One region of the Cohnella herbarum genome, then DNA from elsewhere that is predicted to be linked to it. Evidence: predicted binding sites of a transcription regulator. Region 1 holds the regulator's gene; each other region holds the start of a gene.

Region 1 (7,269 bases):
ACCCAGGAAAACATTTTCATATCGCGTATAAAATGAGACTGATCATAATAATTCAGCGCATAAGCAACGTCGGACAATCGTTCATACTGCCCAGAATGCATCAACCGCAAAGCTTCATTTACGCGTCTTACCCTGATGAACAAATTAGGCGGCATGCCAACCACGCGGGCGAAGCGTTTCTGAAATTGCCGCTCGGAAATATAGAAAACGGCAAGCAGATCTTGCAACGTAATTGTCGCGATATGGTCGCGAATGTAATCAAGTACCGACTCGATGAGCTCGTCACGCCTATTGTTCTGCTTTAACGCGTTCATAATAAAGTCATAGAGCAAATCAATCCGTTCGTCGGTTGAGTCCGCGGACAAGAGCTGCTTCTCCAGTTCCACCGCATTGAATTGATCCGGAGCCAACAGGCCTTGGTTATGACCAGCCGCGTCCCATCCAAACAAGCTGTAAAGTGCATGGGGCTTAAACACCAATTGGATCGTCGTATAAGGCGCACCTCGAAAACGCATGATGCTCGGCTCCGAGCCTTGTCCATGCAGAAATAAGAAAGGAATATTGAAGGTTTGCGCGGAGCGGATCGCGATACATTCTATCGCCGCCTTTGTATCTGCAGCAAGCTGGAAGACAATGCCGGGGTAGCCGCTTGGACAAACTTTAACCTCAAGCGGCTGATGGCCTGCATAAGTTGAGATTCGCAGACACTCGATATCTCGGCTTAAAGCTGGAGAAGGAGGCACGACTTTAAAGTTGATGGTCGTCATCTTCCTTCCAAGAACTTCCTGCGGCTTGTGAAAAGCCAGCCTCCGACGAGAAAAATACAGCTCAAAATAATCGCGAGCTCGAACCCTTCCAGCAGCGAATCGTCCAACAATAGTAACTGGAATAAATGGGTTGAATGTACGCGGACAGAGGGAACCGACATGCCAGCCGGAATGGCTGCTATCAAAATGCCCCACAGAATCCATCCGATTAGCCATATCACATTGAAAATTGCGAATACTACCGACCAGGTGAAATAGATGGGGAGAACTCCGAGATCTTGCTCTTTGCGCGTCGCTCCCAAGTGGATGTCTTTACGATAAAAGCTGACTGTCAGCACGGACCCGGCGAAAATTAGGCGCCAGAGTGTTACCGTCGTATTCAACTCTCTCGCCTCCCTCTGCACAATATCTTTGCTTATTCTCCCTCGTTACTATTGAACATATTTATTTAGAATGACTTGCCCATTTTTTTCAATCTCAATCAATGCATCCTCTAACGTGCTCGTTCCTTGGATGACTTTAAGTATTTCTTCGTTACCAAGTGCATTAAATTCTTTGTGGAATGCGTCTGGTAAACCATCTGAGTTGTAAAACTTACCGTTCGGCTTTAATTTATAGAATGCCTCAATATCGTGACCATACATTTCTTTCATGTTCTCGAATCTTGTTAACAGTACGGATGATGATTTCGATTTTAATTTCGCCCACTCTTCTCCATTGATAAACTTGATGAGTTCCCAAGCCGCTTCAATATTTTGCGATTTCGCGTTAATGGAAAAAATTTGATTCAAATGAAGCGCAGTTGTTTCATCGGGGTTTAAGGGATCTACAGGCATCGTAACGACTGCCCAATTCATAGGTGTAATATTCTTCAATGCTTGTTGCGCTTTCTCGATGTCGCTCGCCAAAGCAATAGAGTCAATCGTCATAGCGGCTTTGCCCTTGACAAACAAATTGGACCCGTAAACGATGTCGACTTCGTCGCTAAACTTATATCTGCTTTTTATTTCCTGATTGGTATCAAGAAAGAGACTTTTATTATGGTATCCTTCGATGACTTGTTCGAAGATGGACTTCCAGAATGCCGTATTCAATGTAATTTTTTTATCTTTCGCGTTGTAGAAGTTTATCCCGCTAAGGTAACCGATTCTTTTGATAACAAAATTAAATAGGCTTGAGTTTTTGCCCTTATAAAAACCGTATGCAGACTCGTTACCATTAAACCTTTGACTTAGAAGCAGCACGTCTTTCCAAGTCATATTGTCGACCGGATAATCAATTCCGGCTTTATCGAAAATATCTTTATTGTAAAAGAGCGCCGTATTTTCGAAAGTAGGGGCCAAACCGTAAATATCTCCGTCACCTAGCTTCCTAATTAAATCAATAACGGAAGGCAGCATCGTACTGAGATCATACTTTTCTTCCTTAATAAGAAAGGATAAATTAACCAATTCTTTTTTTTGCGACAGCGTTATTAAATCGATATCCCTTAGAAGCACAACATCGGGTTGATTCGTTATTATGTATTGACTAATCGAATCCACGCCGTTGTTTTGGGGGTTTGAATAATAGGTAATGGGCAATACCTCGACATCAATATTCGGGTACCTTGATGCGAATAATTCACCGTAATCGCGATTAAACATGTTTTGATCATAATAAACAACTTTCAAGGTTACGTTTTCCACTACCTTTTTTTCATTTGTCTGGCATGCGCTTAGTAGCAAAATCATGATTATCGTTAGGATGAATAGTCGTAATCTCATGGTTTCTATCCTTTCATTTAGTAGTCAGCATTTCTCAAATAAACAGCGGCCAATTTGCCAACATCTCTGTTCTTTCAAATACCAACTTGAAAATCATAGTCCCCCCGATTTTGCAAATTTGGATTGTTTTATCTTTGTTTCACAACTCCCTTTTGAGGTAATATTTTATCATAGTTACTTAATATGTAAACCATTTTTGTCGGATTTTGTGGAGATGAAACAAAACCATGAAGTTAACGTCTCACCAAATGATCATATATACTTCTCTGTTTAATGCTTTAACTATGGTATATTTCGTGTTCTGATTATTTCGCGATCTCAATATGAACACCTAAAATCTCACCTCAACAATGATATCTTTGATTCCACCGAAACAAATTAACAATAAAAAAGAGCAACCCGTTCTCAATTGAGTTGGGCTGCCCGTGATTTCCAATTCATTATTCAAATTTATTCTGAGTTACTATCTATACCCACTTCTGGTAGCTTTCGATAAGGCCTTTTTTTTATGAGCTTCTTGGTTCATTTACTTATGGCACCGCGAGTCATATAAAAGGACTCTGCAACATAGCCAGACCATTTAGTTATATAAATCCCTAAAACCCATTAAGACCTGATTTTCTTTGTTCATGGCCTGTCCTCCCGCCCCCGCACATTTGAAGCTTTTGAAAACGACTTAAAAAAACGACATCTCTGTCGTTTTGAAAGTAAAGTATGGTGGACCTTAGCGGGATCGAACCGCTGACCTCTTCGCTGCCAGCGAAGCGCTCTCCCAGCTGAGCTAAAGGCCCGGGATATAAACTCGAAATTCTTTTCGGAATAGTACACTACCCAACGGCGGATCGCAACTGAGCTAAGCGCTCGTAATTGGCGACAAAAATGAGTTTATCACAGCTACAAAGGCGATGTCAACGCTTTTTGCTAATTTGATGCTCATAATCCGTTCCCATGCAAAAGTTAACCCGCTCATCTCTCCGAGTCATGCCGCTACTATTCGAACCATGAACAAGACTCAGTCGCGCAAATGCTCCGAGCCGTCCAATATTCAGTCGTTATTCATGTCCATGCTCACTAACACGCGGCACCCAAGCCCGGCCCCCTATCAAGCCAAGCTGAGCTTAGATGCCGTGTTTGCTCATCAACGTATTGAGTTCCTTCAGGAACATATTGATGTCCTTGAACTGCCTGTACACCGAAGCAAAGCGAACATACGCGACTTCATCGACCGAGTAAATATGCTCCATGAGCAATTCGCCGATGATCCGGCTTTCGACTTCGGCATGAGCCGTATTGCGAAGCTCCCTCTCCACGTCCGAGACGATCACTTCCAGCTGTCCAACGGATACGGGGCGCTTCTCGCACGCTCTCAGCAGACCGCGAAGCACTTTATCCCGGCTGAATTCCTCGCGACTGCCGTCTTTCTTAATGACGATTAAGGGCGTTTCCTCGATGGTCTCGAACGTCGTGAACCTACGGCTGCACTTCTCGCACTCCCGACGGCGGCGGATCGATTTGTTGTCGTTGGCAGGTCGCGAATCCAGAACCTTAGTTCCGCTGTAATCGCAATAAGGACATTTCATAGCGGCGATGTCGCCTCCATCCGATTATTTTTTTATTTCCAAACCTTCCCTTACATGAACAGAAAAATAAAGCACATAATACAGTTACCAACCGCAAGGAGGTGAACATTCATGGCACAAAACAGTGGCAGCAATACATTGCTCGTTCCTCAAGCGACAGCAGGCTTGAACCAACTGAAATACGAAGCCGCTCAAGAGCTTGGCATCGCCATCCCGCAAGATGGATATCAAGGTAACATGACCACAAAGGACAACGGTTCGATCGGGGGTAACATTACCCGCCGTTTGGTGCAAATCGCCGAACAACAACTGGCTGGTCGCTAATCATGCGGAAGCCGATGAATCTAACAACCGAAGGCACTTAATACCGGGAAGCTTTGAAGCGTAATGCTTCAAGGCTTCCTCTTCCGTTTATCCTCTTTATAACGTCTCGTACACTTTCTGATACTTCTTATAATAATACATCACACGTTGGACGTAATGTCTAGTCTCTCCGTAAGGAATATTGCGTAAAGTTTGTTCTTCGCCGTCCCAAGTCCCTTTTTCCAGCCATTGCCGCACTTTTCCCGGACCCGCGTTGTAAGCCGCCAGCGATACGATCAGTTTTCCATCGAATTGACGATTTAACTCCTTCACGTACCATGACCCGAGAGCAATTCCGGCATGCGCTTCCCGACCTGCATCTTTTACCGTAATACTTCCGAAATCATCCTTCTGCAAAATCCATTTCGCCGTCTCCGGCATGATCTGCATAATACCGACGGCTCCTTTCGGAGAAACCGCATTCAATCTATAGTTCGATTCGACGCGGATGATGGCGGCGATCAGTAGAGGGTCGAGATCATATGTAGCGGCGTTCTTTTTGATTTCTTCCTGAAAAGATATCGGATAAATCCATCTGCCCAGCCAATCCGACTGCACGAATAGCGCTCCAAGCAGGATTAGAACAAGGGGAAGGATAAATCTTTTGCGTTTAATTCTTCTACTCATCCAAGCCCCTTTTCTCGCCAATAGCGATCGATTTGCTCAGTTGTGTTAGCAAGACTACCGCTATTATCGATCAGGATATCCGCCTTGAGCCTTTTGTCCTCTATATCCATCTGCGCTCTAAGGCGTTTCTCCGCTTCTTCGGCAGTAAGCTTGTCCCGTTCCATTAATCTTCTCAATTGAGAGTCTCGAGGGACATAAACGACCATAATCCGCTCAAAATAAGACTCCAGCTTCGACTCGAACAGCAGCGGAACGTCCACGACTACGAGTTTATCGGGATTGCCGCTTTCATGATCGGCCATTCTCCGTTTCATCACGGTCCGGATCGCCGGGTGGGTAATGGCCTCGAGCGCTTTCCGCTCGGCGGCATCCGCGAATACGATCGAGCCTAGCTTCTTGCGGTCAAGAGTCCCGTCCGCTTGAATCACGGTATGACCGAAACGTTCCGCGATAGCGAGAAGAGACGGTTGCCCGGGCTCAACGACCTCCCGGGCAATTCCGTCCAGATCGATCAATATCGCGCCGCGATCCGTAAGAAGTTTGGCGACCGTGCTTTTACCGGTGGCGATACCGCCAGTTAAACCGATATTCATAATTTCTCTTCCTTTTTGAACATCCTTTATATGAACAGTTTGAATATTCCCATGGCAATGAGAATAATACCCGGCAGCATCGATAGCTGCCTGACCCAACGCCAGCCCGAAGCCACGAATCCGACCTGGGTTCCCGACCATAGAAACAGTCCGCTCGACGCGGCGATGAGCACGGCGGTAAGGAAAGGAGGATAGCCCACCAGAGCGGCGCCTATGCCGGCACCGAACGCATCAAGCGACAAAGCGGTTCCGAGCAGAAAAGCTTCTCCGGCGCTGATCGTTCCGGAACGGTCCATATCCGCCGCCGACGGCGATCTTAGAATTTGAATGATGAATCCGAACACTTTAAGCTCCATTTGGAGAACGGGCGCTTGGGGCTCCATCTCCTTCGTTCCGATAGCCTTCTCGCTTCCGTCATTGCTCGCGCGCCGTTCGCGATCCTCTCGCTCTCCGCTGCGAATGAATTGGATAAGCGCGGCCAATCCGATACCGATCAGAATGACGGCGCCCGTCGCGGACGCGCCGTGGGGCGACATCCACCCCGTGAGGGCGACTCCGGCCATCATCGACAATAGAATAATCAAGCCCGAACATGCCGAAATAATAAAAATGGAAGACACCGGAATTTTGATTTTCCTTACGCCATAAGTCATGCCAACCCCGAAGCCGTCAAGACTAACCGCAAAAGACAACAAAACGAGCGAAGCGACAGGTGCCATCATAATGCATTTCCTCCTGCATGGATGCTTACCTAATCTTCCGTTACCGGAAGCCAGGTTCTGTTCATCCTATGCACGGGAAGGATTGAATGCCCCGCCAGCCCGAACTTTTATGTGCGAATGCCTAGAAAATCTAACTATCCTTACTACTTTTACCATCCAATCGATGTTTAACCGCATTGCGCGACTCGATCGACGAGGTCGTCCGGGACCGGTTTACGTTGCGAGGCTGTTTCTGGCACTTAGGACATACGTGCGTACCCCGGCCTCCGACAACCGACTTTTCGATTAGCGTACCGCAAGTATGGCAACAATCGCCGTTCCTTCCATACACCTTCAAGCTATGCTGGAACAGCCCCATCTCTCCTTGGCCGTTCACGTAGGATTTGATGGAGGAGCCTCCGGCTTCTACGGCAGCCGACAAAGTCTCCACGATCGCGAGGTGTAGAAGCTCCCGTTCTTTCTTCGTCAGCTCGTTCCATTGCCTCTCCGGGTGAATGCCCGCGGTATGCAGCGCCTCATCCACGTAGATGTTGCCTAATCCGACAATGACCTCTTGATTAAGCAGCAACGGTTTGATCTTCGTCGACCGTTTACCGAGCGCACGCTGGAACGTCTCCAACGTGAACCCTTCTTCCAGAGGCTCCAATCCCAGTTTATTCAACGGGCGGGCTTGTAATTCTTCTCCGGGCTGAAAAAGATGCATCGTTCCGAATTGGCGAACATCCTTATATCGCAATTCGGTTCCGTCCGTGAAATGGAAAATGACGTGGGTATGGATTTCCGTCGGCTCTTCTTTCCCGAACAAACCATAACGTCCCTCCATCCGAAGATGGGAAACAAGCACGATTCCA
Region 2 (7,269 bases), 2.9 Mb from region 1:
AGATGAAATTAGGAAATTTAAATCCGATTACTAAGCTAATTTGCTATGTTATTCTGTTCGCATGGGGAATCTCCGTATTGTATCCATTGCTGTGGACATTATTGGACGCTTTGAAGAACAATGAACAATTTTTTCTTAACGCGCCTTGGTCCTTGCCGGAGTTTCCGCTCCTATGGGAAAATTTCTCCTATGTGTGGAACACCTACAATTTTGGTACTTATTTCGTTAACTCGCTCGTCGTTACGGCCGGCTCGACCGGATTAGGGCTGCTATTGTCGGCTACAACGGCTTATGTGCTGGCGAGATATAAGTTCAAGGGAAGCAACGCCTTATACCTTCTCTATATTTCATCTATGATGATTCCGTTCGTTCTAGCATTAATCCCGCTATTCTTCCTATTGAATTCGATGAATCTCATTAATACGAAACCGGGTTTGATCGTTGTCTATGCTTCAAGCGTACTCGCCTTCGGAATTTTCGTGCTTGTAGGATTTTTCAAGTCATTACCGAAAGAGCTCGAAGAAGCAGCCATCGTAGACGGCGCTTCCCATTTCGGGACGTTCTTTAAGGTAATGCTTCCGTTGTCGCAGCCCGGTCTGATCACGATTGCGATTGTTAATATCCTGAACATTTGGAACGAATACATCGTGGGAACGATTTTGGTCAACGATCCCGCCCAATATACGCTTCCGGTGGAACTCGGAGTTATGCAGGCCGAAATGCAGTATCGTACGGAGTGGGGACCTCTGTTCGCGGGGCTATTCATTACAATCGTACCGGTGCTCGTCATCTATATTTTCTTCCAACGCCAGATCGCGAGCGGAATTACGGCAGGAGCGGTCAAATAAAAACAGACATCACGCGGGGGAACGTAACGTGTCCAAAGAAATGCGAAAACTGCTGATCATGAACACGATCAGCTCGATTATCGCGATTTATATCGGGATATTCGTTAATTTATATATTTGGGAGCACAACCATTCCATTGCGGAAGTATCCCTATATAACATGTCTATGTTCATTAACTGGGGAATATCGTTCGCCATCACAGCGAAGCTGTTGACCCGATTTTCCATACGATTGCCATTGGCGGTTTCCGCGCTCTGCGGGGCCGCTGCTTTCGCGTATTTGGTCTCCGTCCAGTTGGACAACCGAATAGTATGGATCTTGCTGCTTGGCATTCCGGTAGGCGCGATGTTCGGCTTATCGCAAGCCTCTCAGAATTTAAGCCTCGCATTGAGGGGCAAGGGCAGCGAATATGCTCCTTATTTCGCCACGATGATGGTTATCTCGCAAGGGTTATCGATGGCAGTCCCGTTCGTGTCGGCCCAAGTGATCGATTGGAAAGGGTATTCCGGCTCGTTCGGTCTTATGTCGGTATTCGTCGCGATGATGCTCGCCTTTTCTTTTTTTATGCCGAGAATCTCGCTTGCCGCTCAGAGCGTTCAAGGGGAGAAACCGCAACATGCATGGCGATTTCGTTTTCGCGCGGCTTTCGGTCGTCCGGGCTCCAAGTGGATCTTGTTATCCCTGTTGGCGGCGGGAATATTCATGCAATTCCAGAATCTATTTACACTGCTGTTCACCTTCAGCGTTACGGAGGACAAACTTCTGATTGCCTTGCTGAACATGGTGTACACTTGTTGCTCGTTGTTGGGTCTGTGGATGTACCGTAAAATAAAATTCGACGAAATGCGTTGGCTTCGAATCGGGATGGGTTTGCTTGCCGTCGGGTTTCTGATCGTCCTGTTCCGACACCCGGCAGCTTTAATCGTTTCCAACCTGTTAACTTCTATCGGAATGTTTTACTTCACGACGGTATGGAACGCGCAGCAATTCCGTTTTATACAACACGCAGGGCCAGCGGGACAGGCGTCGTTCCTCGTATGGAGGGAAATCCTTCTAGTGGCAACGAGATGCGTTCTGTTGGGGCTAACGTTGCCACTGAAGGATATGGGGGGACGGGGTTCATTCTGATCATCGCCGTTACCGTGGTGAGCTTATTGTCGATACCGGCTTTCCAGCATCGCGCGATGCGAGAAGCGGAATCAGGAAAGCGCGATTCCAACGATCATCAAGAATACGAGCATCAGAAGAGGCAACCCGTTTAGGATAGTGCCTAGAATCGCGAATACTTTCTTTCGGCCGGGCTTTGCCAGCGCAACGATTCCTAGAATGAGGCCGATCAGCACGCCGATTAGTAGAAGCGGGTACAAAATAAGATATCCGATGAAAGGCGTTACCTTGTCGACGATTTCTTCATCCGTCATGAGCCGATTTCCGTTCGCGTCCTGGATCGCGGTGAAGTCGATCGCGTTCATGAACAGAGAAACGATGACGATCGTTAGGATAATAAAGGAAAAAATACTGAAAATCGATAATACGAAAGAAGCGATGCCGAGCCCGCTGTGCTTTAGTGGACCTGTTGGCGCATCGTGAATCGGCGTAAAGGCATTCGGGTTTGCAAAATGTTCATCTTTTTCGTTGTGCTCGTTCATGACTTTCCACCTCAATCACGGTATGATGGTTAGAGTTTCGACTTTCATTTTCCAAGGAGGAAATTTACGAATGAATAAGTATATTAAAATAGGTGCGATTACCGCCATGCTGTCCGTCATATTAGGCGCTTTCGGCGCTCATATGCTGGAAGAGAGGATTTCCGCGGACGCCCTCGACGTATACCAAACCGGCGTTCAATATCATATGTTCCATTCGGCCGGGCTATTGCTAATCGCGCTGTTCATGGATAGAGCGGCATCCACTAAGCTCGCCGTCTGGGCGGCTAGATTGTTGCTCATCGGAATTGTGCTGTTTTCCGGCAGCCTCTATGCTTTGGCATTAAGCGACGTGAAGGTGCTTGGGGCTATAACTCCAATAGGCGGAGTCGCGTTTATCGCCGGATGGATTTGTTTGGCTTTATCGGCGAAGTCCGATAAGAAATCGTAATCTCCACTCGACATATTAGACAATCGATCGGTAAATTCCTTTATATTCCGTTATTTTTATGAGAAAAAATTGGAAAATGCTATACATTGCCGGAGTTTGTTCTATAATAAAAAAGAATACATCGTAGAACGATTTCCCAATGCGGAGGAAGGACGTAGCCTAGTGAACGGATGGTCCGACAATGGACTTTGGCTGGCAGGAATATCTGCCGGCGCAGCTTTGACCGCAGGAGCCGCTTCATTGGGACGGTTTATCGCCCGTAAGCGCAACCAAGCAGCGTCCGCTGGTCCCTCCTATCAATTGGAATTATTGGATTCGCTCTATAATAACAGCCCGATAGCATTTGCGGTAATCGACCGGAACGGGCGATTCGTCGATATTAATCGGGATCCTTCCGATATGGTCGGCTACAGCAAGGAAGAGATGAAAGGCAGATCTTTTGCAACGATGGTAGAAGCGGAGTCCCATGAGCTAACGAAGAAAATCTTCAATCGAACGCTTAATGGGGAAAAGTGCGAACAGGACATTAGAATCGTCCATAAACAAGGGCGTTCCATAGATCTGAACATTCAAACTTCTCCTTTAGTAAGAAGAAATAAAACGATCGGTATTTTGGTATTCATTCAAGATATCAGCGACCGCAAACGCTCTTTGGAACGAATTCGATATATGGCTTATTACGACGATATGACCGGTCTGCCGAACCGTCGGTATTTCTCGAACCGGTTGGACGAGAAGTTAAAGGCCGCGCGGGAGAACGCGACCCGCATTGCGGTTTGTTATTTGGACGTAGACCATTTCAAGCTGGTCAACGCTTCTTTCGGAAGGGATTTCGGGGACATGCTCCTCCTGCAAATCGCGGAACGCTTGAGTCGAAGCTTGACGGAACCGGGGGATCTTGCCCGTATGGAGGGCGACGAATTCGCCGCTTGTTTCGACCGTCTAGCGGGCGATGGCGACGTGAAGAGGCGCTTGGACGAATTAATGTCCGTGCTCGTGGAGCCCTTCGAATTGAACGGCGTGCCGGTATATATCACGGTCAGCATCGGAGTCGCCGTGTGCGACGACGGTTCCGAGGATGCTGCCACCCTATTGAAGAGGGCGGATACGGCGCTGCATCGCGTGAAGGAGAACGGCAAGAACGATTATATGCTGCACCATGGCGATATGGATCATATTGCCTTACATAAGCTTACGATACAGCATGAGATGCGCAGAGCGTTGTTAAACAAAGAATTCCTGCTCTATTATCAGCCTCAATATGATTTGGCTTCCAGTCAGATCGTCGGGATGGAGGCTTTAGTCCGCTGGAACCACCCGGAACGAGGACTTGTTTCTCCCGGGGAGTTCATTCCCGCGGCGGAAGAGAGCGGAATCATCGTGCCCCTGGGGGACTGGGTTATCGAGGAAGCATGCAAACAGAATAAAGCATGGCAGGATGCGGGAATGCCCAAAATTCCGGTATCCGTTAATTTGTCCATGAGACAATTCTCTCAACGCAATCTTACGGATAAAGTGAACGAAATCTTGCAACAAACGGGACTGGAATCCCGGTATTTGGAGCTTGAGATCACGGAGAGCATGACGATGGACGTCGAGCGGGCATCCCAGTGCTTGAAGGAATTAACGGATCTGGGCGTCAATATTAGCATCGACGATTTCGGAACGGGATATAGTTCTTTTCACTATTTGAAAAACTTGCCGATCGCTAGACTTAAGATCGATCGCTCTTTCGTCAGGGACATCCAACAGGATCCCAATGACGCCGCGATCGTCGCGGCTATTATCGCGATGGCTCATAATTTGCAGTTGCAGGTCATCGCCGAGGGCGTAGAGACGGAGAAACAGGTTCTGTTTTTACGTTCCCATAGATGCGATGAAATGCAAGGATATTTCGGTAGTCCACCTCTCTCGAGCGCGGGCGTTCAAGAGTTGCTTTTGGAGAAACACAATCGTCCCGCTCTTCCGTTATTCCACTAAAAAACTAGCTAAATAACCGGGTTGCAAAAAAGGAGATTGCCTAGGCGATCTCCTTTTTTGACGATTGCAGAAAGTATAAAATCCGCTATCCATTTCTGAATCGTCTCCGACATAAACGTTATCCCGCCATCCCCAAGGACGGCGATAGCCGCTTATGCTTGCATGGAACTAAGCAATAAAAAAAGACATTTTCAATAGGCCGTCGGTCACCTTGACACATACAATATATTGAGATAAATTATAACAAGCAGCTATACATATTGTGTTTGATGCCATGAGAGGAGAACTGAAAAATGCTGATTGCATATGATTCCAAGACAGGTAACGTACGGAGGTTTATAGATAAATTAAAGCTTCCTTCGGTTCAAATCGAGGAGTCTATGGATATCGATCAGAGTTTCGTTCTCGTTACTTACACAACCGGATTCGGTCAAGTACCGGAGAAAGTCATGTCTTTCCTGAAGCGAAACCACGAGAAGCTGCGGGGAGTTTCCGCAAGCGGAAATCGGAACTGGGGAGATGGATTCGCGCTCAGCGCGGATCGCATTTCGGAGATGTACGGCGTTCCCGTCATCAGCAAATTCGAGCTGTCCGGCACGACGCGGGACGTTGAAAGATTCGTACAGGAGGTGCGTGCAGTTGCGTCATATTGAGTTAAACAATTTATTAATGCAAAGAGATCCGGAAGGTTTCTTCCAATTGGATAAAGACCGCGAAGCCGTGGAAGAGTTCATGGCCGACGTCAATCGCAAGAGCATCCGATTTGAGTCGACGATCGATAAAGTACGATATATGGTAGACAAGGACTTCTATGAGAATGTTTTTAACCAATTCAGCGAGCGGCAGATCGAAGAAATATACGAACTCGCTTATCGTTACGATTTCCAATTCAAGTCTTACATGGCTGCATCTAAGTTCTACACGGATTATGCCGTTAAGACCGACGATAAATCGCAATATCTAGAGCATTTCGCGGATCGCGTAGCGATCGTAGCGTTGCATCTGGCAAGAGGCGACTACGGCATTGCGCGTTCGCTGACCTCCGCCATGATGGAGCAGCGCGTGCAACCCGCGACTCCGACGTTCCTTAACGCGGGCAAGAGCCGTCGCGGCGAAATGGTTTCCTGCTTCCTATTGGAAATGGACGACTCGCTTAATTCGATTAACTACGGAGTCGGAACCTGCATGCAATTGTCGAAGATCGGCGGCGGCGTTGCGGTGAACCTGTCGAAAATCCGCGGACGCGGAGAGGCGATTAAAGGCGTCGAAGGCGCTGCGAAAGGCATTATGCCGGTGCTGAAACTGATGGAGGATGCGTTCTCTTACGCGGATCAGATGGGACAACGCAAAGGCTCCGGCGCGGGTTATTACAACATCTTCGGTTGGGACGTCATGGAGTTTCTCGATAGCAAAAAAATTAACGCAGACGAGAAAACGCGCCTTAAAACATTGTCGATCGGTCTGATCGTTCCCGATAAATTCTATCAACTGGCGGAGAAGAACGAGCAGTTGCACGTATTCGCGCCTTACACGGTATTCAAAGCCTACGGTCAGCATCTGGACGATCTGGATATCGACACGATGTACGATACGCTCTTGGCCGACGATCGGGTAAAGAAGAAAGTCATCATGAGCGCGCGCGACATGCTCGTGAAGATCGCGACGACCCAATTGGAGTCGGGATATCCTTACATCATGAACAAGTCCAACGCGAACAACGCTCATGCGCTTAAAGATATCGGAAACGTTAAAATGTCCAATCTTTGCACGGAAATTTTCCAACTGCAAGAAACGTCGGAAATCGGCGATTACTACGAACCGGATACGATTCGCAGAGACATTAGCTGTAACTTGGCTTCTCTGAATATCGCTAACGTCATGGGCTTGGGTAAAGTTAAAGAATCGGTACACGAAGGCATCATTGCCCTGACCGCGGTTAGCGATATGACAACGGTTTCAAACGCTCCCGGCGTTGCCAAAGCCAATCAAGAGCTGCATTCCGTAGGGCTTGGAGCGATGAACTTGCACGGCTACCTGGCGAAGAACAAGATCGCCTACGAAAGCGCGGAAGCTCGAGATTTCGTTCGTACGTTCTTCATGATGATGAATTTCCACTCGCTGGAGAAAAGCATGGAAATCGCTCGGAATAGCGGAGTTACCTTCCAAGGCTTCGAGTTATCGGAATACGCGAAAGGCACTTACTTCGATCGGTATCTCACGACGGATTACCGTCCCGCGACGGAGAAGGTCAAGACGCTGTTCGAAGGAATCGCCGTTCCTTCCCCTGAGGATTGGAAGAAGCTGAAAGCGGACGTAGCCGAGAACGGATTGTACCACGCGTAC
Region 3 (7,269 bases), 2.3 Mb from region 1:
ACATGACGGAGAAGGTCGTTAAATATATCGAGACGCCTTCCGAGGCGGAACAAACCGACGATGCGATGCCGGGCAGAAAAATAAGCAAGGAACCGTGGTTAACGAGATGGTTCGGAGTGGCTCCGATGGGGATTATGATGTGGTGGGGAAGCAGAGCCGATAAGAAAAATAAAGCGCACCCCGAGGTACGCTCCGCGAATCCGACTTCTTATCGATAGAAGAGACCTTTATTGCTTAGCATGGCGTCCAGGGGAATAAACCGGGTTCCTTGCATGTCGATTGCCACATCCATACGGCCGTTCGACCAACGCTGATATCCGACGACGGGCACGGCGTACAGCATAGCGTCGCCGAACGGTTCCGTTACATATCGCAGATGCTGCTTATTGTTTAAGCGTTTCTGCAGCTTGCCAGCGTCTTTCACGGGAAAGGGCGCTTCTTTGGTGAGCCAGGTTAATTTCTCGTAGGCATCGAACGATTCGTTCACGCGAAGGGAAACGGGCCGTTGACCGTCTTTGTCTTTGGCACCCGAGTATTCGGTTTTGTTTTCTGGAAACAACCGATGCCATGTCTCCGCGTCTAGCGGAAGCTGTTCCCCTGTTTTCGCATCCAACCAGAACGTTTCTGGACCGATCGTAATTTCCCAAGCGGCGGCGAAGGGATGAGCGTAATGCTTGAGAGCGGTTATCGCTTGATCTTCGCCGGTAATCAGTCCGCTGTCGATCAACGATTGCTTCATCAGCTGCTGGGAGAAGAGCGAGTAAGGACCGGTGCCGTATTCGCCAAGTTGGAACGAACCATCCGTTACCGCATGAACGACCATATATCCGATATCTTTGCCCTCTTTCGTAAACAGCACGAGCCAACTGTGCGTTCCGGGGCCAAGCGCTTCGATCTGCGGGTCGGCGGATTGCCAATCTTTGAAAGGTTTCTGCTCCGCTAACCGTTCGACCCAAGCTTTAACTTGTTGTTCAAGCTTGGAAGGAAGCTGCGAAGCTTGGGATAGCGCCACAGACGAAGTCGAAGCTAAGGCCGGCATTGAGCCGATGAACAAGATGAGCAGCATCGCGATGAGTGGGAGCGCATACGCTCTAAGCCGATATAGACGACGAGAAAACAAGGGAGCATCACCTGCTATTTAATGGAGTGGATACGGAATGCTATTTTGGCGGAAAACCTGAATTTTTGAACACATAATGTAATTGTAAAGGACAAGCCCTGCCGAGACTGTTGTAACCTGTCAGGCGCAGGGAAGTCCGAAGGTTCTATTTTTGCCGATTAGACGCGCTTTATCTCCCGCAAAGGCTAATGAATGCCGGGAAGATGAAAAATTCCGCAGTTCATGACGGTCAGAGACACTCTAGGACGGTACTGCCAGTCGATCTCGGCTTCTCTCTGTTTGTATCGAGCGGTTACGGCTTCCTTCTGTTCCTTCTGATCCGGATGCCCCATATTGTCTAACATGGGCAAGTAATACTGCCGAATCCGCTCCAACTCGTCCTGCCGGCGTTGCTCCGCTTCTACCGCCCAGGAAAAATCGGTATTTTTGAGCTTGCGTTCCATCGTTAGCTCTAATTGATTCATCCCCTTGCGAAGCGACATACCATTCTTCATTAAATGGATGTTGGAAGGAAGCCGGGGCGAGAGCTTCTTAACCTTCAGTGTTTCCATAAACCTCTCGTTGATAACCCCGGTAGCGAGCGAAATCCCCCATCCGTAGATCTCTTCCCGTTTCATGTCGCATTCGAAGCCGACCTTGAAGTTCACCCCGAGCCATGCCGTATAAGGTAGCGAGCTTAACGGATCGATTCTGCCGCGGGGAGGCTCTTCGAACAGCGTGACGCATCGTCCTCCCAGCGAGGTCGCTTCGAACAATTGCTGAAGGCGCCTCGATCCGAAATAAACGTCCTCTTGAATGATCCTGCCGGATTCGGTCATGACGTAGGTGATCGGGGTGGCCGCAGCTCTATCCGCCATGGAGGGATTCTCGAATGACCATTTGTAAGTCATCGTCTCGGGAACGGAACCTGTCCGATCGACGAAGCTCCAATAATAGGGGCGGTTCGATAACGCTCTGTCCGCATCGGGCGAGAGCTTAACCGTCACGTGACTTGGGCTTTTCTCGATAAAATGGCTGCCGGTGGAATCCAAATAAGCGACGACGAATTTGTGGATTTGTTTGGTATTCATGGCTTGTTCTCCCGATGCAGTTGATTTTTCGTTGCGAGCAACGTATCTCCGAGTCCGTCGATCCGTCTGCGCAGTTCCTCTCCATCCGTGGATTCCAGCACCAACTGGGCTAACCGGCGCTCCAGGGATTCCTCTTTCTCGAACTGTTGAATGATCTCGTCAAGCTCTCCGATAACCAATTCGAACATATTGATTTTCTCATGGAGCAGATGTACGATGTGTTCTTCGATTGTCCCCAATGTGCACAGATTAAAGATTTGCACGTCTTCCGTTTGTCCTAGGCGATGGACGCGACCGATTCTCTGTTCGACCCTCATCGGGTTCCAAGGGAGATCGAAGTTGATGACGTGATGGCAGAATTGCAGGTTGATGCCTTCGCCTCCGGCTTCGGTGGCCACCATCACTTGCGCGCGTCTGCGGAAGAGATCCATCATCCAGTCTTTTTTGCCGCGGTTCATTCCGCCTCGGTAAGGCACGGCCGTGAGTCCGTGTTCTTTGAAAAACTTCAGCAAGTATTCTTGGGTGGCGCGATATTCGGTAAATACGATCACTTTGTCGTTCATGTTCTGAATCAATTCCATCGTCTTCTCCGCTTTGGTGTTCGATTTAATGCTGCGGATGAGCTCGACGATCTCCCAAATCCTGGCGCGAAGCGGCGATTCCTCGGACGTTTTCTTAAACAAGTTAATGAGGGTAAGAAATACGGCATCCCGGCTGGAACAAACCTCGCGTTGAAGCGTGACGAGGGATAACATGCTCGTTAAGTCGCCGTTCTCGGTCGTCGCGTGCTTGCGGACATAGTCGGTTACGCCTTGGTAGAGCGCCATCTCCTCGGGAGAGAGGCGAAGCGGGACGTTCGTGACGACCCGTTTCGTAAATTCGACGCCGCCGTCGCTGCGACGATTGCGGATCATCACTTGCCCGAGCGCTTCGTGCAGCTTGGCTTCGTTCTTAGGCACTCTGCGATCGGCGACGAAGTTAGCGGCGAAGTCGCCTTCTCCGCCAAGTTGGCCGGGTTTAAGCAGGGTAATGAGGTTATATAACTCGGACAGATCGTTCTGAACGGGCGTAGCGGTTAGCAGCAGGCAATACTTTTTGCGAAGCTCGTTAATGAACTGATAGTTGCCCGTCCGCTTATTCTTCAGCTTGTGCGCTTCGTCCACGATGATCAGATCGAACTCGTTGTCTAGCAGCATCTGGCGATGGGGATCGCGTTTGGCCGTATCCATCGAGGCGACGACGATGTCGTTGTCCCATGTATACGCCTTCCGCTGCGCGATGGCGGGAATGTCGAACTTGCCGTTTAATTCGCGAACCCATTGCAGAACGAGCGATGCCGGAACGAGGATGAGCACTTTCTTCACTAAGCCGCGAATGAGGTATTCTTTCAGAATAAGTCCGGCTTCGATCGTCTTGCCCAAGCCGACTTCATCGGCTAAGATCGCGCGGCCTCGCATCTCGTGGAGGACTTTGCGGGCGGTATCGACTTGATGCGGCAACGGTTCGAAATGCGGAAGCAGCGTAAGGCATTGCAACGCATGGAAATCCGTAACGAGAGAGGCTTCTTCGGCTTCCAAGCTGAGTTGGTATAGAGCCCAATCGTCCCAAGGACCGTTGCGGTCCGAGCGACGTTCCAATTCTTCGAAAGCTCCGCGATCGACGTGCATGTCTACCAACGCATGAAGCTTGCGGGGGGCCGGATCGGAAGAATAGCTGGCCGGAGACTTGAAAGGTTGAGGAACGGAGGCCGAAGATCCTTCCTCGATATCGGGTGCCATTGGCGGTTCTGGCGGCAGTTGGACGGCAGGTGAAACCGCGCCGGACAGCGGGTCGGCGGGGGAAGAGAAAGGGTTGCGCAACGAGAGTTCCTCCTGGGCGATAACTTAACCGATGTCGTATAGGTGAAGTTTCGAAGGGTTATTGTAAAGCTAGAATATCATGTCCATTCTTTAGTATGAGCAAACGGCGAGAATTCATAACAAGGATGCAAAATCGAGCCGTATCCGGTTCGTTCTAGCGCTTCCTCGTTATTTCATCCGTTTTCGACTAATGATCTGATTGTCCTATGTTTTCACTATATATGGTGATGTATAATGGTTTTTAAACACAATATGTTGTATAATTTAGGTATGGCATGAAGTGTTGCGGGCCGTGTGATGTTGCAATTCTAATCTGATATTCGGGAGGGTGTACCGGATTGAAAACGATGCAAGCAAGTCGGTTGGAAGGACTTAGCGAGAAAATATTTTTGGATCGATATGCATGGAAGAATGCCGATTCCAACGCCGCGAAGGTTGGGGATGTCGTCCTTGTGCTCACGAAGGATGATCCTAAATTTCCTGCCAAAGACGTAGGGGAAGTCGTGGAACGCGATGGACAACAAGTAACCGTTAAGCTTCGTAACGGAGAGTTAGTGCAATCTACCGTCGAGAAATTGACGTTAACCATTGAGAAGACGCCGGAGGAAATGTGGACGCGCCTCGCTAACGCGATGGGGTCCGTCGAGGATTCCGCCGAGAAGCAGAAGGAATGGTCGGAGAAATTCCGCTGGCTGCTGGACGACTGGAAGCTCGTTCCGGGCGGACGGATCGCCGCGGGTGCGGGAGCGAGCGAAGAATTGACGCTCTTTAACTGCTACGTTATCCCGTCGCCTCATGATAGCCGTGGCGGCATTATGCAGACGCTGACGGAGATGACGGAAATTATGGCGCGCGGCGGCGGAGTGGGCATTAACTTGTCGTCGTTGCGTCCTCGCCGTGCGATCGTCAAAGGCGTGAACGGTTCCTCCAGCGGGGCGGTCTCTTGGGGCGGATTGTTCAGCTATACGACGGGGTTGATCGAACAGGGCGGAAGCCGTCGCGGAGCATTGATGCTTATGATCAACGACTGGCATCCGGACGTCGAGGATTTCATTACCGTGAAGCAGACGATGGGCCAAGTCACGAACGCGAATCTGTCCGTATGCGTAAGCAACGCCTTCATGAAGGCGGTCAAGGAAGACGCGAACTGGGATTTGGTGTTCCCGGATTCCAAGGATCCGGAATACGACGCGCTATGGGACGGAGATCTGGAGAAGTGGAAGAAGCTCGGCAAGAACGTCGTCCATTATCGGACCGTTCGCGCTCGCGACGTATGGAACAGCATTATCGAGGGCGCATGGAAATCGGCTGAACCGGGCGTCGTATTCATGGAATACTACAACCAAATGTCCAACAGCTGGTATTTTAACCCGATTATTTGTACGAATCCGTGCGGGGAGCAAGGACTCCCGGCATGGGGAGTGTGCAATTTATCGGCGATTAATCTGTCCAAGTTCTACGATGAGGAGAACCACGACGTCGCATGGGATGAGCTGTCTAAGGTTGTCCGTTACTCGACTCGTTTCTTGGATAACGTAATCGACAAGACGCCATATCATTTTCCCGAGAACGAGAAAAACCAGAAGAACGAGCGTCGCGTAGGTCTAGGAACGATGGGGCTTGCGGAGTTGATGATTCGTTTGGAAGTCCGCTACGGCAGCACGGAAAGCATGGATTTCCTAGATAAGTTATATGGCTTCATAGCACGCGAAGCTTACCTCGCGTCCACGGAGATTGCTGCGGAAAAAGGTTCTTTCCCAGCATTCGAGGCGGAGCCATACTTGCAAAGCGGATTCATGAAAAATATGGTCGAGACTTATCCGGAAGTCGGCGAAGCCGTTTCCAAACGAGGGATGCGCAACGTTACCGTTCTTACCCAAGCGCCTACGGGCTCCACGGGTACGATGGTGGGCACTTCTACCGGAATCGAACCTTATTTCGCTTTTGAGTTTTTCCGTCAAAGCCGTTTAGGCTACGATAAGCAATTTGTCCCGATCGCTCAGGAATGGCAAGACGCCCATCCGGGCGAAACGCTTCCGGAGTGGTTCGTCACCGCGATGGACCTGTCCGCGAAAGATCACATTCGCGCGCAGGCCGCGATTCAACGCTGGGTCGACAGCTCGATCTCCAAGACGGCGAACTGCCCGTCCGATTTCACGGTCGAAGAGACGGCGGAGCTGTACGAGATGGCATTCGAGCTCGGTTGCAAAGGCGTAACGATCTATCGCGACGGCAGTCGCGACGTTCAAGTTCTCAGCACGACTAAAGACGCCAAGAAGGAAGATGCGGCGAAAGCGGAAGCTCCAGCGGCAACGGTCGCGGCGGTTGCGGAAGCAAGTCCAAGTCCGGTGGAAACTCTGGACTCGGCGCTTAACGTCAGCGTGACTCCGGAGCAGAAGCAAGTGTTCGACAAACAATACAAGAGCCGTCCAAAAGTTCTTCGCGGAGCGACTTACAAATACAATACGCCGTTCGGCATGGCGTATATTACCGTTAACGATATCGATGGCACGCCGGGAGAAATTTTCCTGAACGTCGGTAAAGCCGGTTCCGACGTATTCGCCATGGCGGAAGCGCTCGGCCGCGTGTGCTCGTTGTTCCTGCGTTACGGGGATCACGGCAACAAAGTCCAGCTTCTCGTGAAACATCTGAAAGGCATCGGAGGCTCCGGCGCAGTCGGCTTCGGCCCGAACCGCGTCGAGTCCATTGCGGACGCGGTCGCTCAAGCGCTTGAAACCCACGCTGGCATGGTAGATCACGAACACGCGGCTTCTCTGGAAACTCCGATCGCGGCGACTGCTTACAACGTCCTCTCGGACAAGTCGCGAGCGGCGTATACTTCTAAGGATTTGTGCCCGTCTTGCGGATCGGCATCACTGCTGAATGTTGAGGGTTGTAAGACTTGCGGGAATTGCGGATATAGTAAGTGTAATTGAGGATAGAGGGGGATTTTATCCCTCTTCTTTTTTTTCTTCTTTTGTTTGGCGTCCGTTCACGTCGGGGGAAATAGCCCAGATCCTCACTTTATTTTCTCCAGACACTAGACCGCGTTTTATATATCGGTCTACGCCAATGGAATTCGTATTTCGACTAAATGTTCGCTCTCGTTTTTCACAATAAAACTACTAATAATAGAGGTCATAATAATATCTCCTCTTATATTCAGTTTATTAACTGCAATATACTCCCTGATATCGGTGAAGACGTGTATTAGTTTATC

What was found. The regulator NrdR, encoded in region 1, represses ribonucleotide reductase genes. The targets are predictions, from matches to a motif close to AACACNATATATNGTGTT.
Region 2: a site for NrdR is predicted at 5,144-5,161, ahead of nrdI (class Ib ribonucleoside-diphosphate reductase assembly flavoprotein NrdI). Genes of this name have one in related genera too.
Region 3: a site for NrdR is predicted at 4,294-4,311, ahead of HH215_RS01880 (adenosylcobalamin-dependent ribonucleoside-diphosphate reductase). Genes of this name have one in related genera too.

Annotation. Positions count from the first base shown of each region.
Region 1 is NZ_CP051680.1:2,794,345-2,801,613, forward strand. Features, by position in the region: gene HH215_RS12485 (helix-turn-helix domain-containing protein) at 1-767, opposite strand, end outside; gene HH215_RS12490 (hypothetical protein) at 764-1,150, opposite strand; gene HH215_RS12495 (ABC transporter substrate-binding protein) at 1,199-2,455, opposite strand; tRNA gene HH215_RS12500 (tRNA-Ala) at 3,249-3,324, opposite strand; gene nrdR (transcriptional regulator NrdR) at 3,652-4,113, opposite strand; gene HH215_RS12510 (alpha/beta-type small acid-soluble spore protein) at 4,225-4,437, shown strand; gene HH215_RS12515 (lytic transglycosylase domain-containing protein) at 4,534-5,103, opposite strand; gene coaE (dephospho-CoA kinase) at 5,100-5,696, opposite strand; gene ytaF (sporulation membrane protein YtaF) at 5,723-6,418, opposite strand; gene mutM (DNA-formamidopyrimidine glycosylase) at 6,549-7,269, opposite strand, start outside.
Region 2 is NZ_CP051680.1:8,202,831-8,210,099, forward strand. Features, by position in the region: gene HH215_RS34430 (carbohydrate ABC transporter permease) at 3-848, shown strand; gene HH215_RS34435 (MFS transporter) at 877-1,977, shown strand; gene HH215_RS34440 (hypothetical protein) at 2,049-2,498, opposite strand; gene HH215_RS34445 (DUF423 domain-containing protein) at 2,569-2,946, shown strand; gene HH215_RS34450 (putative bifunctional diguanylate cyclase/phosphodiesterase) at 3,109-4,926, shown strand; gene nrdI (class Ib ribonucleoside-diphosphate reductase assembly flavoprotein NrdI) at 5,220-5,579, shown strand; gene nrdE (class 1b ribonucleoside-diphosphate reductase subunit alpha) at 5,566-7,269, shown strand, end outside.
Region 3 is NZ_CP051680.1:477,578-484,846, forward strand. Features, by position in the region: gene HH215_RS01860 (YqzE family protein) at 1-218, shown strand, start outside; gene HH215_RS01865 (hypothetical protein) at 209-1,120, opposite strand; gene HH215_RS01870 (YqhG family protein) at 1,306-2,190, opposite strand; gene HH215_RS01875 (DEAD/DEAH box helicase) at 2,187-3,968, opposite strand; gene HH215_RS01880 (adenosylcobalamin-dependent ribonucleoside-diphosphate reductase) at 4,397-6,985, shown strand; gene HH215_RS01885 (MerR family transcriptional regulator) at 7,114-7,269, opposite strand, start outside.